2 linked regions of the Rhodopseudomonas palustris genome follow. The protein of the gene in region 1 interacts with the protein of each later gene in a pairwise test. Links are inferred from orthologs where the notes say so. Each region holds a gene or a part of one and is shown on either strand. Other genes may lie near its edges. The genes, in order: pepT and tpiA.

Region 1 (3,112 bases):
AGGGTCTTGCCCTGTTTGGCGAGCGCGTCGCGCAGATTGATCTGCTGCTGTTCGGTGATGTTGAAATAGACGTAGAGCGGATCGACCTGGAGGATGGTGGCGAGTTTGGTCGGGCCGGACGAGCCGACCAGCGCGCCGATATTGGCGAGGCGGCGCGTCACCACGCCGTCGAACGGCGCGCTCACGGTGGCATAGGCGAGGGAGGTCTTGGCGAGCGCCAGCGAGGCCTCGCTGGCCGCGACCTGGGCATTGGCCGACGCCAGATTGGTCTGGGCATCGTCGACATTGCGCTGGGTGGCGACCTCCTTCTGCCCGAGGGTGGCCTGGCGGTCGTATTCGCGCTTCGCATTGACCTGCTTGGCCTTGGCGCCGTCGAGCTGGGCCTGCTGCAGATCGACCTGGGCCTGATACTGGGCAGGTTCGATCTTGAACAGCACGCGGCCCTTCTTCACCGCTTCGCCGTCGCGGTAGTCGATGCTCTCGAGGAAGCCCTGCACGCGGGCTTCAAGATCGACCGACGCGACCGGGGCGGTGTTGCCGGTGAATTCGGCATAGAGCGTGACCGGGGCGCGGGTGGGCGTGGCGACGGTGACCTTGGCGGGCGGCGGCGCCACGTATTTGTTCTGCTCCTTGCATCCCGACAGGACCAAAGGCGCGCACAACAGGCCGGCGATGACCGACCATCCTCTTGCGGACGGAAGCGACGGAAGGTGTCCCCAAGCCATCAGGTGGATCTCCGCTTTCTCGCCCTCTCCGAATATCCGGGCGCGACATGGAACCCAGATCAGATTCCCAAATGCGGGTCCATCGATCCGCCACACTTCGAGACGCGCGATGGCTTGATTCTTCCGTCCAATCGTCTGCGGACGATCGGATGGTTCGTGGGGCGGGAGGGACCGTTCGAGGCGATGGCGGCTGGCGAGGTGGCGCCTGCGCTTACGCCCGCTCCTCGAAAATCATCGCCAGATGCACGATGGTGCGGACTGCGGCTTCCATGTCCTGGCGGCTGACCCATTCGAGCCGCGAGTGGAAGGCGTGTTCACCGGCGAAGATGTTGGGGCAGGGCAGTCCCATGAACGACAGCCGCGAGCCGTCGGTGCCACCGCGAATCGACGTCGTGACCGGCGTGAGCCCGGCGCGGCCGATCGCCTCGCGGGCGTTCGCGACCAGTTCGGGATGGCGGTCGAGCACCTGCTTCATGTTGCGGTATTGTTGCTTGATCTCGATGGTCGCGGTCGAGCGCGGGTAGGCGCGCATCACCTCGTCGACGATCCGCTGCAGCAGCGCTTCCTTCTCCTGCAGCCCTTCTTCCGTGAAGTCGCGGACGATGAAGCTCAGCGTCGCCTGCTCGAGCGCGCCGGCGATGCCGATCGGATGCAGGAAGCCGTCGCGGCCCTCGGTGGTCTCCGGCGAGCAGGCATCCTTGGGCAGCCGCTCGACGATCGCCGCGGCGATCTTGATGGCGTGCTCGATCTTGCCCTTGGCGAAGCCGGGATGGGCGCTGACGCCGGTAATGGTGACCACCGCCCCGTCGGCCGAGAAGGTCTCGTCCTCGATATTGCCGGCGGTCTCGCCGTCCATCGTGTAGGCGAAATCGGCGCCGAGCTTCTCCAGATCGACCTTGTCGACGCCGCGGCCGATCTCCTCGTCCGGCGTGAACAGGATCTTGAGCGTGCCGTGCTTGATCTGCGGATGCGCGAGCAGGAACGCCACCGCGTCCATGATCTCGGCGATGCCGGCCTTGTTGTCGGCGCCGAGCAGCGTGGTGCCGTCGGCGGTGATGATGTCGTGGCCGATCTGCTGCGCCAGCGCCGGATGCTCGGCGAACCGGATGACCTGGCTCGAATCCGCCGGCAGGACGATGTCGCCGCCCTGATAATTCTTCACGATCTGTGGCTTGACGCCTTCGCCTGAACAATCGGGCGAGGTGTCCATATGCGAGCAGAAGCAGATTGCGGGGACGTTCGGCTTGTCGGTGGTCGCCGGGAGCGTGGCGTAGACGTAGCCGTGCGCGTCGAGATGGGCGTCGGACAGGCCGAGATCGCGCAGCTCCTGCGCCAGCAGGGCGCCGAGGGTCTTCTGCTTCGCGGTCGACGGGCAGGTGGGGGAAGCCGGGTCCGACTGGGTGTCGATCGCGACGTAGCGCAGGAAGCGCTCGGTGACGCCATGGGTGAATGCGATGTCGCCGACGCCGGTATGCACGGTCAGGACCGCCAGACTTCAGAAAAGCGTGGAAAACGCGATGCCGGTGGATCGCGATCCCGGCGGCCGCGAGGGGCTCCCGGGATCGCGTGGATGATTCGAAGGAGAAAGCTCAGATGGCTTCCTTGAGTTCCTTCGCGGCGCGGAACGCGACCTTCTTGCTGGCCTTGATCTGAATGGTTTCGCCGGTGGCCGGGTTGCGGCCGGTGCGGGCGGCGCGCTTGCGGACCTGCAGGATGCCGAGGCCGACGATGCGGATGCGCTCGCCCTTCTTCAGGTGCTTGGTGATGCGGCCGACCAGATCGCCGAGAATGGCTTCGGTCTGCTTCTTCGACAGCTCGTGCTCTTCGGCGAGCGCCGCGGCGAGATGCTTCAGGGTAACGGTCGTGGGTGTCGCGGCTTTCGCAACTGCTTTCTTCGCCATATTTTGCTCTCCGGGTTTTGTAGTGGCTTAGGAAACTAAGACGTAGCAGGCCTTAGACGATTCGGGTGGGGACTGCATACGCTGTTTTGCCTGCAAACAGCGCATTATTTGCATTGCAGGCCCAAAAACCGCCGACATCAAAGGACAACAGCGCCCCCCGGCACGCCGAAACGGAGCTTTCGCGCAAGCGGCTTGACTTGGGAAGGACGCCCCGTTAGATCGACCGCCTGCGCGGGACGCAAACCACGCGGGAGTAGCTCAGTTGGTTAGAGCGCCGGCCTGTCACGCCGGAGGTCGCGGGTTCGAGCCCCGTCTCTCGCGCCATTTAGCCCTGTAAAATCAGGTCTTTGGCGAAACCGCAAAGTCCCCCGCCGATCTCCGGATGATGTGTCACGCGATGACTCGCGAGGTGTGTCGGCGCGCCTCGCGACCCGACGCGCGGGACGATGCCGCATCGCGATTGCGCGCAGAGCATGCTGCCGACGC
Region 2 (3,142 bases), 240 kb from region 1 along the record:
GATCGCCTCGGGCGTCACCGTGACGAATGCGACCTTGCGATACTCGGGCGCGCGGAATTGCGTCTTGTGATCTTCGTAGTAGGCCGCGAGCGCTTCGGAGGAGGGCGGCTCGATGGTCCCGACCTGCGCATCGGTGAGCTTCAGATAGTCGATCGCGCGCTGCTCGTTCTGGAACTGGCTGGCGACCTGCAGCATCGCGTTCGACGGCGCGAGGCCGGCCGTGACGGTGCCGGCGATCTGCCGGCGCAGCGCGACCTTGCGCTGCTCGGCGATGTAACGCTGCTCGGTGAAGCCGAACTGGCGGATCACCTGCTGGAAGCGGTTCGGATCGAACACGCCGCCCACGCCCTTGAAGTTCGGATCGTTGAGGATGCTCTTCATGGTCTCTTCGTCGGACTGGCCGAGCCCGAGCCGGCGCGCATCCTCGTCGAGCGCCGCCTCGGCGATGACCTGCTGCAGCACCTGGCGATCGATGCCGAAGGCGCGCGCCTGATCTGGCGTCAGCGGCCGGCCGAACTGGCGGCCGATCTGCTGCAGGCGATCGTTGTAGGTCTGTCGGAATTGTTCGGTGGTGATCTCAGTGTCGCCGATGGTGGCGAGCGTGGATCGGCCGAACCCGCGGAAAATGTCGGCAATGCCCCAGACCGCAAAGCTGAGGATCAGCACGCCCATCACGATCATCATGATGGTCTTGCCGACCCAATTGGATGAGGCGTTGCGTATTCCTCGAAGCATGGACTCACTTTTCGCAGGAGGGAACCGGCCGCGCTCAGGCGCGCGGTGGCGCAAATTAGCGTCGCCGGCTTGAAAATCCATCTTAAAGTGGCGGTCGCGGCGTCGCAACCAGCCGCACCCGGCAGTCGCGCGGCTGCCACCGCATCGCAGGAAGCGTCGACGCGACGCTGACCTGCGCGATCACGCGCTCTTGAGCATCGCAAACGGCTCTGCTAGCGGGATTGAGCAACCCAGAAACCCGAGAGTGTCCATGCCGGTCCCCGCCGTTCGTCCGCTGATTGCCGGAAACTGGAAAATGAACGGCCTCAAGGCCGCGTCGTCGGAGCTCGACGCGATCCTGGAAGGCGCGCCGCAACTTTCGTCGGGGATCGATCTGCTGGTCTGCCCCCCCGCGACCCTGGTTGCGGCGTTCGCCGAGCGGCTCGCGGCCCATCCCGGCGGCGCGCTGCCGGTCACGATCGGTGCACAGGATTGCCACACCAATGTCGCAGGCGCGCATACCGGCGATATCTCGGCCGAAATGCTGGCGGATGCCGGCGCCCGCGCCATCATCGTCGGCCATTCCGAGCGCCGCGCCGACCACGCCGAGACCGACGCGATCGTCCGCGCCAAGGCGCAAGCAGTGTGGCGGGCAGGGCTGGTCGCCATCGTCTGCGTCGGGGAAACCCAGGGCGAGCGCAACGCCGGCCATACCCTCGACGTGGTCGCAGGCCAGCTTGCCGGCTCGCTGCCGGACGGAGCTACCGCCGCCAATCTGGTGGTGGCGTATGAGCCGGTCTGGGCAATCGGCACCGGAATGACCCCGACAGCAGCGGATGTCGAGGAAGTTCATGGATTTATCCGCCAGACCCTGATCCAGCGCTTCAACGCAGAGGGGGAGCTGATGCGGTTGCTCTACGGCGGCTCGGTGAAGCCCTCGAATGCCAGCGAGCTGATGGCGGTTCCGCATGTCAATGGCGCCCTGGTCGGTGGCGCCAGCCTGAAGGCGTCCGACTTCCTTGCGATCGCCGCCGGTTGTCCCTAACTGAGTGTCATAAAGCGCTTATCCGTCCCGGTGCGGAGGCCTTCCGGGGGGTGACAATGCCCCCATCGATCGTGTAGACACCGCGCGACTTCGTTTATCCCGCAAGCCTGTCGAGCAGCCGCGCGCTGGCGCCATGTCGGCCTTTCGGCGATCCGGGCTTGTGATGGAAGGGTATCATGCAGACTGTCATTATCGTCATCCACCTGATGTTGGTCCTGGGGCTGATCGGCACTGTGCTGTTGCAGAAGTCCGAGGGCGGTGGCCTGGGCGTCGGCGGTGGCGGTGGCGGTGGCTTTATGTCGAGCCGAGGCACCGCGAACCTGCTCACCCGGACCACGGCGATTCTCGCGGTCGGCTTCTTCATCACCAGCCTGCTGCTGTCGTGGCTCGCGACTTACAACCGTAAGCCGACGTCGATCCTCCCGACGGCGGCTCCGACCACCCAGCAGGCACCGGGCGTCCCGGCGCCTCCGGTCTCGCAGGGCGGCGGTCTGCTCGATTCGCTGAAGCAGGCCGACCAGCCGCAGAATCAGGCGCCGGCCGCCCCGGCCCCGCCGCAGTCGCAATAAGCATTGCCGGCATGCGCTGGCGGTAGCTGCCGAAGAGTCTGAGCTGCCGTCAGTAATCGTTTGAAGACGCTGATATTTCGGCGTCACCCACAGGCATTCTGAAGTTCGCCCGTTGGGGACGAATCGCTTTGGCGAATCGGACCGAGGGCCTTAAAGGTAGGCTCCCATGGCGCGGTATATCTTCATCACCGGCGGCGTGGTTTCCTCGCTCGGCAAAGGTCTGGCATCAGCGGCACTCGGTGCGCTGCTGCAGGCGCGAGGCTACAAGGTCCGTCTTCGCAAGCTCGATCCCTACCTCAATCTCGATCCGGGGACGATGTCGCCGTATCAGCACGGCGAAGTGTTCGTGACCGACGACGGCGCAGAGACCGATCTCGATCTCGGCCATTACGAGCGCTTCACCGGGCGGCCCGCCACCCGGCAGGACAACATCACCACCGGCCGGATCTATCAGGACATCCTGACCAAGGAACGCCGCGGCGACTATCTCGGCGCCACCATCCAGGTGGTCCCGCACGTCACCAACGCGATCAAGGACTTCATCGTCGATTCCAACGACGACTACGATTTCGTGCTGGTCGAGATCGGCGGCACCGTCGGCGATATCGAGGGCCTGCCGTTCTTCGAGGCGATCCGTCAGATCAAGAACGACCTGCCGCGCGGCGACGTCATCTACATTCACCTGACGCTGCTGCCCTACATCCCGAGCGCCGGCGAGCTGAAGACCAAACCGACCCAGCATTCGGTCAAGGAATTGCGCTCGATCGGCATCCAGCCCGACATCCTGCTGTGCCGCACCGACCGGCCGATCCCC

Evidence for each region.
Region 2: the proteins of pepT (region 1) and tpiA interact in binary tests that used the Escherichia coli proteins (3 or more experiments, as listed by UniProt). The link is inferred for Rhodopseudomonas palustris from one-to-one orthologs.

Annotation. Positions count from the first base shown.
Region 1 is NZ_CP140155.1:1,548,679-1,551,790, reverse strand. Bases 70-2,863 are described here. They hold pepT (peptidase T), read right to left. Parts: upstream 2,203-2,863; coding sequence 937-2,202; downstream 70-936. Other genes in these bases: SR870_RS06925 (HU family DNA-binding protein), read right to left, coding at 2,315-2,626; SR870_RS06935 (efflux RND transporter periplasmic adaptor subunit), read right to left, coding at 70-725. In the rest of the region: more of SR870_RS06935, read right to left, coding at 1-69. UniProt on the Escherichia coli protein: Cleaves the N-terminal amino acid of tripeptides.
Region 2 is NZ_CP140155.1:1,306,159-1,309,300, forward strand. The notes cover bases 49-2,872. They hold tpiA (triose-phosphate isomerase), read left to right. Parts: upstream 49-985; coding sequence 986-1,759; downstream 1,760-2,872. Other genes in these bases: SR870_RS05745 (peptidylprolyl isomerase), read right to left, coding at 49-735; secG (preprotein translocase subunit SecG), read left to right, coding at 1,936-2,328; SR870_RS05760 (CTP synthase), read left to right, coding at 2,495-2,872. Also shown: more of SR870_RS05745, read right to left, coding at 1-48; more of SR870_RS05760, read left to right, coding at 2,873-3,142. UniProt on the Escherichia coli protein: Involved in the gluconeogenesis. Catalyzes stereospecifically the conversion of dihydroxyacetone phosphate (DHAP) to D-glyceraldehyde-3-phosphate (G3P).